Regions from separate parts of the Halobacillus sp. HZG1 genome, predicted to be linked through region 2. Evidence: riboswitches for the same ligand, from Rfam matches in the RefSeq annotation. Region 2 holds a riboswitch; the other holds the start of a gene.
What was found. A riboswitch is a leader RNA that binds a small molecule or an ion and turns the genes downstream of it on or off. The one in region 2 is predicted to bind thiamine pyrophosphate.
Positions count from the first base shown of each region.

Region 1: it holds a riboswitch for thiamine pyrophosphate, as region 2 does, so the genes downstream of both, thiT (energy-coupled thiamine transporter ThiT) here and thiW (energy coupling factor transporter S component ThiW) in region 2, are expected to answer to the same signal.

Region 1 is NZ_JAYLVQ010000042.1:12,813-18,835, reverse strand. Features, by position in the region: gene VKA52_RS06235 (SDR family oxidoreductase) at 1-355, shown strand, start outside; gene VKA52_RS06230 (alpha/beta hydrolase) at 309-1,049, shown strand; TPP riboswitch at 1,131-1,230, shown strand; gene thiT (energy-coupled thiamine transporter ThiT) at 1,319-1,885, shown strand; gene VKA52_RS06220 (hypothetical protein) at 1,929-2,207, opposite strand; gene VKA52_RS06215 (phospholipase D family protein) at 2,390-3,838, shown strand; gene VKA52_RS06210 (general stress protein) at 3,887-4,234, opposite strand; gene VKA52_RS06205 (DUF1028 domain-containing protein) at 4,516-5,376, shown strand; gene VKA52_RS06200 (flavodoxin family protein) at 5,464-6,023, shown strand, end outside.
Region 2 is NZ_JAYLVQ010000031.1:11,135-17,157, reverse strand. Features, by position in the region: gene VKA52_RS04275 (threonine synthase) at 1-750, shown strand, start outside; gene thiE (thiamine phosphate synthase) at 791-1,405, opposite strand; gene thiM (hydroxyethylthiazole kinase) at 1,402-2,160, opposite strand; gene thiD (bifunctional hydroxymethylpyrimidine kinase/phosphomethylpyrimidine kinase) at 2,151-2,963, opposite strand; gene tenA (thiaminase II) at 2,960-3,646, opposite strand; TPP riboswitch at 3,689-3,794, opposite strand; gene thiW (energy coupling factor transporter S component ThiW) at 3,800-4,288, opposite strand; TPP riboswitch at 4,382-4,491, opposite strand; gene VKA52_RS04245 (DUF3221 domain-containing protein) at 4,604-5,137, shown strand; gene VKA52_RS04240 (PucR family transcriptional regulator) at 5,160-6,023, opposite strand, start outside.

The DNA of each region.
Region 1 (6,023 bases), on a different contig from region 2:
TCAGACCAATATTTGGTCGTCCGGTCTTGTTATGCCGGAAGCCGCCCAGGACCCTGAGTCTCCTTATGCCGAATACATAAAAGGGTTGTGGAATGCGTTGAACAGTGAATCCCATGGCAATCCTCAGGATGTATCAGATTTGATGACGGGATTGATGGAAAAAGAAACCCTGGTGAAACTCCGCTATCCCATCGGTGCCGGTGTGAGAGCGAATGTGTGGTTCAAGCGCTTGCTTCCTTGGAAGTGGTTGGAGAATACCGTGTTACAAAAAATACTTGGAAAAGAGAAAGCCAAAGGAGTGGGATTGAATGGAAAACGTGATGCATGGAGCAGAGGAGATGCGCTTCGAGGGTAATGAAGTCGGTATCCTCATCTCTCATGGGTTTACAGGAACGACACAAAGTATGCAGCCTTTAGCTGAAGCCTATGCCAGAGCTGGTTACACCGTTTATTGTCCGAGATTAAAGGGTCATGGAACAAGTCCTGAGGATATGGAATCCACCTCACATATGGACTGGGTGCAATCAGTGGAAGAAGCTTATTCCTGGTTAAAAGACAGGTGTTCCAAAATATTTGTCGTCGGTTTATCGATGGGTGGGACGCTTGCGTTGTATATGGCGAGTCAGTATCGGGACATTGAGGGAGTCATTCCAATCAATGCGGCCATCGATATCCCGGCACTGGAAAGCAGCCAGGGTTCGGATGAACGCTTTTTAGATGCGATCGGTTCCGATATCAAAGATCCAGAGACGGTCGAACTTGCGTATGACCGCACGCCAGTGAAATCGATCGGAGAGCTGGTTGAATTGATGGGCATGGTCAAGGATAGACTGGATGAAATCCACTGCCCGATCATGATTTTCGTATCGGATGAGGATCACGTTGTACCTCCGCATAACTCGGAAGTCATTTTCGAATCGGTGTTTTCTGAACACAAGGAGATTATCCATCTGGAGAATAGTTATCATGTAGCGACCCTTGATCATGACAAGGATATGATCATTGAGCGTACCTTGGAATTTTTCCAAATGTACACGAATACGAAGTGATTGCCCGGGAAATACAAAAGGTTTTGTAATCTAGTAAAAAGTTTATTATAATAGAGACAAAACAAGAAAAGTAAACGGTATAAAGCCTTCAAGGGGAGCCTCCGGCTGAGAGTGAACATTTCGTTCTGACCCTTCGAACCTGTCAGTTAGCACTGGCGTAGGGATGGCGGCTTTTTTGATGGTGCAATGCAGAATTGGGACTCCTCCATCAGGAAGCTTCCCTATTTGGCGTTGCTTTTTTTGTGTCTTTTTTTAGGAGGAATGTTGAAATGAGAAATCGTCGCGTTTTATTTCTCGTAGAAGTTGCGATTTTTTCAGCACTCGCATTATTGTTGGATATCATCCCGTTTTTATCATTTAAACTGTGGGCGCAGGGAGGTTCGGTTTCCTTTGCCATGGTCCCTGTATTCATTATGGCTTTCCGCTGGGGCTTGAAAGGGGGCGTCACCACCGGTCTTCTGTTAGGAATCTATCAAATTATGACCGGCGCCTATATTATGACACTACTTCAGGCGTTCCTCGACTATATCGTCGCCTTTGCAGTAATCGGAGCGGCCGGGTTGGTAGCGAAACCGCTCTGGAAGGCGATCCAATCGAAAGAGTCCCGTCGATTGATCGGATGGATTGTTGTCGGCTGCCTGATTGGAAGCGTGCTCCGCTTTTTCGGACACTTTTTTGCAGGAATCGTCTTTTACGGCGAATTCGCCCCTGAGGGACAGCCTGTCTGGTTGTATTCCCTCATCTATAATGGTGGGTACATGCTCCCGGCGTTTATCTTAAGCAGTATCGTCGTCAGTCTCCTATTTGTAAAACGGCCAAAACTATTAAGCCATTAAATTAAATCCCCCGTCCGATGTTCTGACATCGGACGGGGGATTTTTAATAGCTCTTCCTTCTATGAATGTCCACAAACGCCGCCTTTTCTTGATGACTCAGTTTCGAGATGTCTCCAGGGTTCGTTGCCTGGTTAAGCGCTAGGGGTGGCATGAAAGCAAATCGCTTTCCTGTGGGGAGCGCCGAGCTTCCTCTCACTACGTCCTGCGGAATCTCGTCTATCTCCTTCTCCCACGGGAGTCTCGCAGCTTCCCAACCACCGCATTTCATATAAGGGGAGAAACGAACCCCTATACCGAGATGGAGTGTCCACCACTCTTCCATCTAGAGTGGGTATCAAGCTTTCACTTTCTGAATGCCCAGTGGGCAGAATTAATATTATACTCTTCCACGACCCTGCCATATCGTTCAATATATTATGTTTTTATTTTTTTTCTTCTATTAAGGTTTGAGACAGGGCATTATAGTGAAAATAGAATAAGCACTCTAGTTGAGGAGGCTACATAATGGACCGTTTGAAGCGGATTGGAAAAAGTAAATGGTTTTGGATCATTGTCGCTATTATCGCTGTTTTAAGTGTTACCATTGCTTATCATACTTCATGGAAAGCTCTTCCTGAGGGGATCTCTTATGAAGGAGAGAAGCATCAGATGGAAAATATCGAGTTTTTCCGTGATTTAACATATGAAGACGAAGCAGGGAAGACGGTGCATGATCTTCAGGTTTTTGAAGAGATCAACCGGACGATAGGGGAGGCGGAAGACTTTATTGTGGCCGATATGTTTCTATTCAATGGCTACACAAATGGAAAAAACGAGTTTCCTGACATCTCCAGCAACCTGGTTGACGCCATATTAAAACGAAAAGAGGAAGTCCCTGATTTGAAGGTGGTTTTCATAACCGATCAGATCAACACCGTGTATGGATCGTATGAGTCTGAGACGATCAAGCGCCTGGAAGATGGCGGTGTGGATGTTGTTTTGACCAACTTGAATAAATTGAGAGACTCGAATCCTTTATACTCCAGCGTCTGGCGGCTGTTGTTTTCCTGGATGGGCACCGGAGAAAACGGCTGGATCAGTAATCCGATGGCCAAAGAAGCTCCGGATGTGACCTTGAGGTCCTACATGAAACTGCTGAACATCAAGGCGAATCACAGGAAAGTCCTGGTCACGGAGAAATCTGCGATTGTCTCGACTGCCAATCCTCATGATGCGAGTGGATATCATGAAAACGTGGCGTTCAAGATGACGGGGCCGATCATCAAAGATATATTAGAAGCGGAAGAAGCGGTCGTCAACTATTCAGGAGAAGCTGATTTTCCTGACTATGAAGATCGCACTTGGGAAGAGCAGGAAGGTCCTCTGACGACCCAATTTGTGACGGAAGGGAAAATTTACAGATCCATTCTTGATGAATTGTCGGCTGCTGGTGAAGGGGACACCGTATGGCTCGGAATGTACTATTTGGCTGATAAAAAAATTACGAGCTCGCTTGATGATGCAGCCAACCGTGGGGCTACGGTAAACATTGTGATGGACCCTAACAAAAAAGCATTTGGTCACGAGAAGACGGGCATTCCTAATTTACCGGTTGCTGCTGAATTAAAACGCCTGGGGAACGAAAACATCCATCTGCGATGGTATGATGTCAATATCGAGCAATATCATACGAAGATGCTGTATATTGACCATCCTGAAGAAGATGTCATCATCGCTGGATCGGCGAACTACACACGCCGTAACCTCTCAAACTTAAACTTGGAAGCCGATGTTGTCATCAAAGGAAATGGGGAAGAACAGGTGTTTACGGAAGTGAATGACTACTTCACTCGGATTTGGAACAATGAAGAGGGACACTACACGGCGGACTACAAAGAGTATCAGGATAACTTGACTTTCATTCGCTATGCCACCTATTATCTGCAAAAATGGACCTGGTTCACAACCTATTGATATAAGAAAGGAGCGCACGGAATGTGCGCTCCTTTTGTATTCTTCTTATTATAATAAGGTTTCTGCTTTTGAAGGGTTCGTAACAATCAGGAGAACTTTCCCTTCATCCAAATCTTCTTCGTATTCTTCTGCTTCCTGTTCAGAAAATCCGATCTCCTGCAGTTTTGTCCGTAGTTCATCGCCCTGTTTACTGAAGAGATTGCTAATCACGTTTTTGATGTCCTGCTCGGAAAGGCCGATGGTATTGGCATTGACGTTCTTGGCGATACGATCTGTGCGGTCGTCATCGTGCGACAGGATGTAAATATCTTTGTTGTCGATGCCTTCATCTTTTAAACGCTTCACATCTTCCATCAGTCTTTCGTCATTTGTGTATTCTCTTACCGTTGGTTTCATATTGGATCGCTCCTTTTTTTATAGCTGCTACGGTATGGAATGTACCCGCATGGGAGTGGGATAAACTTCTGAATGGGTTATGGTTGTTTAGCCGAACGGAGAAGGATATCAATCAAGACGTAAAAATATCAACGAATAAATGGATATATCAATTAAATTTTTAATATATCAATTAAAATCAAGAGATATCAATTAATCTTCTCAGCACTCAACCGCAGACCGAAATATTGCAGGATTTTGTCCAACCATCTCGAATTACATAAAAGAGTGGAGGGGAAAAAATGAAATCAAAAATTATTGCTACGTTTTCTATTTGTGCGCACGACCCTGAAACAGGTGAGTGGGGCGTGGCTGTACAGTCTAAATTTTTAGGCGTCGGGTCGATTGTCCCCTGGGCGAAAGCCGGTGTAGGGGCGATTGCAACCCAGGCCTTCGGCAACCCGCAGTATGGACCGGACGGGCTGGAGCTGCTTGAACAAGGGCTCTCAGCTGAAGAAGTGATCGAGCGCCTTATTTCCGACGATCCTCAAAAGGAAGACCGCCAAGTCGGAATCGTGGATGCGAAAGGAAACGGGGCTACATTTACAGGAAAAGAGTGCTACGAGTGGGCGGGTGGTAAAGTTGGCAGACACTACGCCGCTCAAGGGAACATCCTTGTAAATGAAGAAACGGTGACAGATATGGGGGAAGCTTTTGAACAGGCGGAAGGGTCTCTTGCCGATCGTTTGATGATTGCGATCAAAGCCGCTCAGCTTGCGGGGGGAGACAGCCGTGGCAAGCAATCGGCAGCTATCCTCGTCGTCAAAGATAAAGCAGGTTATGGAGAACTCAGTGACGTCGCCGTCGATCTCCGTGTGGATGACCACCCGGAACCGATTGAAGAACTGGACCGCATTTATCAGCTTCACCAGCTCTATTTCGGAGCATCGAAGCCTGAGGAAGTGGTGGAAGTGGAAGGGGACGTGAAAAAAGAGGTCGAACATCATTTGCAGCGTCTCGATTACCTACCCAAAGAGAATGTGACTCCGGATGGTTTTTACGAAGCGCTGACGACTTACTTGCATACGGAGAACTTTGAGAGCCGTGAGCAAAAGCGCGGGAAAATCGACTTGAAAGTTCTGGATTACATGAAAAATCAATAATAGAGATAAGCCGTACATCCCAGATGTGCGGCTTTTTGATTGAAAGATTTTATGAAGGGGAAAGAGGCAGGATAGGAGGTTGATGACATGACACAATTGAAAGCGATCGTTCTGAATGCATCTTTGAAGAAAACGAAGGCAGAGGAACCTTCCCATACCGAAGGCCTGAGCCGTGAAGTTCTCGATATCCTTGAAAAAGAAGGGGTCGAAACAGAAATTGTCCGTCTGGCGGATTATCATATTCCTTATGGCATCAGTGGAGATCTTGGTGGCGGAGACATGTGGCCGCAAATCTTTGAAAAAGTGAAAGAAGCCGACATCGTTCTGTTCGGAACGCCCCTGTGGCTTGGAGAGAAAAGCAGCCTAGCTACGGTAGCGATGGAGCGCTTATACGGCAGCAGTGGGGAAACGAACGAAAAAGGACAGTCGATCTTTTACAATAAAGTCGGTGGTGTCATCATTACCGGAAACGAAGATGGTGCCAAACATGCTGCATCTTCTGTACTTTACGGAATGTCACACATCGGGTTTACCGTTCCGCCGAACGTCGATGCGTACTGGGTGGGCGAAGCGGGACCAGGTCCTTCCTATTTAGAGGGCGATGGTCAAAACAATGAATTTACTAAAAAGCATGTGGAAATGCTCGC
Region 2 (6,023 bases):
GACGCACCGAAAATTACCAGGAACGAATGTGCCTTATCCGGCGCCAACCTTTTTCTCGTCGACGGCCTCATCAGCGATGCAGGTAAAATCGTGGCGGAAGCTGTAGAAAAATCAGGGCTCTATGATGTGTCCACACTAAAGGAACCATACAGAATTGAAGGAAAGAAAACGATGGGGCTTGAAATTGCCGAACAATTAGGATGGAACGTTCCAGATGTTATCCTCTATCCTACAGGTGGGGGCGTCGGATTGATCGGCATTCATAAAGCACTGAGAGAATTGCAGGAGCTTGGGTGGATTACCGAAGACCGGATGCCGAGACTGGTAGCTGTCCAATCCGAAGGCTGTGCGCCGATTGTGGAAGCATGGCAGCAAGGTCAAAAAGAATCATCCTTCTGGGATGATTCTGAAACGATTGCATTCGGCATCAATGTCCCAAAAGCAATTGGAGATTTCCTTGTCCTCGACGCCCTTTATGATACAGAAGGGTGTGCGGTAGCCGTCAGCGACACTGAACTATTAGAGGAACAGAAAAGAATCGCTCAAAAAGAAGGGGCCTTCGTCTGCCCAGAAGGAGCTGCAGCATTTGCTGCTGCCAGAAAGTTAAGAGCAGAAAATTGGATTGCCGCAGAGGATGAAGTGGTCGTACTTAATACGGGTGCTGGCATTAAATATCCGGATACGGTTCAGATCGAAATTCCGGTTCTTCAACCAGGAGAAAGTTTAGGAATCACGAAAACCATCAGATAACAAAAAAGGAACTCATGACACGCATGAGTTCCTTTCTATTTTATAAGGATTTTACGGCAGAGGAAATGTCAGCTGCTTGTGTAATGGCTGATATGACGGCGACCCCGTCCGCTCCCGCTTCCATTACTTCCCTAGCATTTTCTGGATGAATGCCTCCGATCCCGACTACGGGCATGTCAGGAAACGCTTTTTTGACGATCTTCACCCATTCAGGCCCTGCTACAGGGCTAGCGTCTTTCTTCGTCATTGTCCTGAACATCGGACCTACACCTAAATAGTCGACAAGATGGACAGGACTCTCTTCTAATTCTGTCCGATCGGATACCGATAACCCTATGATTGTATTAGGATATTTTGAACGAATTTCTTTCACACTTCGATCACTCTGCCCCACGTGTATTCCATCAGCTTGAAGCACATCAAAAAGTTCGATGTCATCGTTGACGATAAATAAAATACCCGCTTCAGCACAACGTTGGCGCAGCTTATGACCGAGACTGTACATCGCCTCTCCAGTTAGAGCGCCTTCTCCTTTTTCTCTATATTGAAAGCACGTGATTCCAGCTCCAATCGCTTCTTCCAAAATACTCAAAGGATCTTTGGCACAGTTTTGGCTGCCCATGACGAAGTATTTTCGAAGGGTAGAAGCTTTCATGTCTCTTCACCCTTTGCTAAAGCATCGACAAACCGCGGTATGAATGTCCCTGGTCCTTTGACATCAGGTTGCCCTGCTGCTTGTTCCGCCGCCCTTCCATAATGGCTTAATGTTGCCAGCACCTTTTCTTTAGGATTGCCTTCTACCGCTAAGCTTGCTGTAAGCAAAGAACCAAGCAAACAGCCGGAACCCGTAATTTGAGCAAGGAGAGGGTGTCCTGTTTCATTAACAAAAACATCCCCATCCATACATCCGACATCCTCTTCTCCTGTACAGACGGCTCCAGTCTGATATTTCTCCGCTACTAAGCGGACGATGGCTTCGGAATCAGCTGCTCCTGTGGAGTCTACGCCTTGCGTTTCCACATTTAGACCGATGAGATGGGCAAGTTCTCCGGCATTCCCTTTAATAACTGTCGGATTCACCTCCTGCAAGATCCTCTGACATGCATCTGAACGATACCGAGTAGCAGGAGCGCCGACAGGATCGAAGACGATAGGAATGCCGATTTCATTTGCAGCTTTACCAGCAAGGATCATCGCTTTCACCTGTTCTTCATGAAGCGTTCCTATATTCAATAACAGTCCTTGAGACAATCGGGTAACATCCGCCACTTCCTGTGTGGCATTGGCCATGATCGGCGACCCTCCAAAAGCTAAAAGACCGTTCGCTGTAAAATTCATTACCACTGAATTCGTGATGTGATGAATCAGTGGGCGTTGTGTTCTTACTCTTTCGATAACACTTACAGCCATTTGTTGAAAACCTCCTCACGTAAAGCAAAATGATTGGTCGGTCCGCTTCCTTTTCCTAAGTCGAAGGAGTGGCGAATCGCTTCTGTTACGAAGTATTTGGCTTCTTTGACGGCTTTTGGCAAAGCGTGTCCCTGGCTCAGGTAAGCCGTAATGGCTGCTGAATACGTGCACCCTGTGCCATGCGTATTCGGAGAATCAATCCGTTCAGATTCAAATTCATAGACACGTCCACCATCATATAGAAAATCAACCGCTCTTCCATGTAGATGGCCCCCTTTGACAAGAGACGCTCCTGCACCTAAATCTTTCACAATCATCTCGGCTGCTTCTTTCATATCTGCTTCTGTTTTAATTATTCCTCCGACAAGGACTTCAGCTTCAGGGATGTTCGGAGTGACGAGTGATGTCCTGGGCACAAGGTATTCTTTTAAATACCGTTGATCTTCTTTTTCAATCAAGGGGTCCCCGCTCTGGGCAACCATGACAGGGTCCATGATGTAAGGAGCAGCCACTTCATCCAACCATTCACTGATGACTCTCATCATCCCCTTATTGGCAATCATCCCAGTTTTCAGTGCATGAACAGGCATATCCACAGAAATAGCTTCCAGCTGACTCTTAATGAAATTTTCCGGGAGGTGATGTACATCCTTCACACCTGTCGTGTTTTGGGAAACGACTGAAGTTACAACACTCATCCCGTAACTCTTCAATTCCTGGAACGTCTTCAAGTCTGCCTGTATACCCGCGCCACCACTCGGATCAGTCCCTGCAATTGTCAGCGCACATGATACTTGTCTCATCTCACAACCTCCTTTTCACAAGGCCATTGTTCTTGTGTGTAAGCCATATCCCAAAAAGCATATTCCAGCTGACAACTTTTACGAAAAGCTTCTCTCATCCGCTGTTTTTCTGGTTCAGACGCTTGTACAGCATACTGATCAAGCCGCTCACATAACACCGCCGTCAGACTGTTCACCTCTGCATCGGCATAAAAATCGATCCAAGGGAGAAAAGGATGGTCAACCCCTGGCTGGTAGTGGTTCTTAAGCTCGACCCCGATTTCATAATAGGTCCACGGGCATGGAAGCAAGGCCGCTAATATTTCACCGATCCCCCCATTATGGGCATGAAATAGCATATGCTTTATATAGTGATCAGCAGTCGGCGGCAGCGGATACCCTTGAAGCTCTTCATAGGAAACGCCAATCTGTTCACAAAAATTGTTATGAGGATGGATCTCGCTGTTCAACACAAAATCGATTTGCTTATTAAACAGTTGAATGTCTTCTCTACGAGGGGACTTGGAAATAGCGATTCCATACACATGCATAAAAGCATTCAGATATTCATAATCAGCCTTGATATAATGAATCAACGCTTCTTTCGGGACCTCTCCTTTCCCGATCCCCTGGACAAAGGGATGAGTGAAGATTTCTTGATAAATATCCTGATTTTCATTTCTTAATTGTTTGGAAAAAGACATGATAGAGCCTCCTATTATTCTTGGAAGCTACTAGAGGACAGAAGGGGATTCTTACTACTTCCCTCCGCCGGCATGACCCGGATCAGGTATTGAGGGACCAAGGAATGTTTCCTTATCTCAGCGAATACTCGCGCCCCTAGCAGTTTCCGTGTATTATGGTTGTAAGATCATGTTTTCAACTTTCACTCGTGATAAAATGAAGGCAGCAATGAAAGCCCCCGAGAGACTACTTACGACAAAAGAAGGAACAAACGCAAAAACACCAGCTGAACTTCCCATTAAGACGTGTGCGATCGGGACAGATGCCAAAGCTCCGATGACTCCAGTGCCGAGCACTTCACCAATCACCGCAGAACTTTTTCTTTCAAACATCCGATAAAAAAGCCCTGCCAATAATGCACCAAACATCCCACCTGGGAAAGCAAGAAAGGTGCCGAGCCCTAATAAGAAACGTAAAAGCCCGATAACAAAAGCAATCATGACCGCCGGCACGGGGCCAAGCACCACCGCCGCAATCACATTAACCGCATGCTGGACAGGATAAGCTTTTGCAATACCGGCAGGGAACCAAAGGAATTGCGCCCCGAGCGTCCCGATTGCCACAAGCACAGCCATCGTTGTGAGTAACTTTGTGTTTTTCATATTTCACCACCTTTCTGAACGGGAGTAGAATGGAGGCAAATAAAAAAGCCAGATCCTTAGAGGACCTGGCCTGGTATGCAGTAAGCCGATACACGTATCGTCAGACTACTTCCCTCCGCTGGTATTAACCAGATCAGGTTTGTAAGAGTCAGAAAGCTCGCTCGCTTTCCTCTCAGCCTATTCAGGCTCCCCTAGTAGTTTCATAAACTTATTCGCTTGGTGATTTTCATCATAACAAAATTGGATGTTTCTGTCATGTGAAACTTTTGCTCCCGTTCAAACGTCATCATTAAGTAGATAAGGAGTGTGTGAATGATGAAAATGAGATGGATGCTTGGTATGTTCATGGTTTTCTCTTTATGCCTTAGTGGATGTGGGCTGTCAGAAACGGAGGAAGTAGACCAGAAGGAAGTGGAAGCAGAAGTACCCGACCCGGACATAAGCGGGTTTGTCATGGATCAGGATGAGGACAGTATCCTTGTTGTCACACCGATGGATGATGGGTCAGGGGAGGAAGGAAGGGCCATGTGGGTGTCTGGAGCTCCTAAAGGTTTATGGGTCGGCAAACAGGTCGAGGTCTGGGTAGACGGGGATATCGCTGAATCGTACCCTGAACAAGCCACCGCTGAAAAAGTCCAGGAGCTTGAAATGAGTGAAGTAGAGGGAGCAGACTTAAAAGCTTCTGAAGCTCTTTCTACTGCATTATCTGAAAAAGAACCGGAAAAGTCCGATGTGCTGATTGTTTCTCTGCTTTCTTTTGACAAGGAATCCGACCAGTGGACCGTCGAGCTGGATCGACGCGGGACCAATCAGGGCGAATGGAAAACGACCGTCAAAGATAAAAAATAGAGCGCTACCGCGAGGTAGCGCTCTATGCATCGACTTTTTTCAAAAGCCATAACCTTACGCTGAGCTCTAGCAAAAAGAGGTCATCAGCATTGAGAAGTGACAGCCCGGTCAAATGTTCAATGTTTCTCAATCTGTGCAGCAAAGATTGGCGGTGCAAATTCAGCGCACGGGCCGTCTGGCTGACATTGCTGTTGTATTTATTGTAGACCATAAACGTATGAATCAGTTCTGTCTGCCGCTTCTGATCATAATCAATCAGCTTCTCCAGTGTATCCGACACAATGGCTCCAATTTCTTCTTCGTGGGACAGCGCCATAAGCAGGCGGTTCATTCTCGTGTCACTGAAAAACGTCCGCTCCCCTTCTTCATGCTGCTGACCGATTTTCAGTGCGGTTTCCGCCTCTTCATAGCTTTTATGAAAAACCTGATACCCCCCTTTATGGCAGGAGATCCCCCAGCTGATCGTAATCCCCTTCAACAACTCATGAAGTCTCCGCTCAATCAGGTCAAGAAACTGATTCGCGGTTTCTCCGTAGTCCGGCCGGTCTGTTTCCAAATAAACGATGACCTCCCCTTCATCAAAAGTGGTCATCGTCCTCCTATGCAGGGCATCACCCGCATGTGTGACTTCCTTCTGAATGTAATAATTCCGACTGTTGATTGATGACGACTTGACCTGAGGCATCGTTAAAGAGGTGCGCTCCTCCTCCGGCTGAACGAACCGGATGTGGCCGACGAGACAAATATAAGGCTTCTCCAGGTCATAACCAAGCAGCTGTGCTTTTGATAAAAGAGCTCTGTCCATCTCCCTCTCCCGCTTAGCTAAATCCAGCAGGAAGTTGTCCTTAAGCCTGATTTCAGTCATTTCAATGGCATTCTCTTTTAC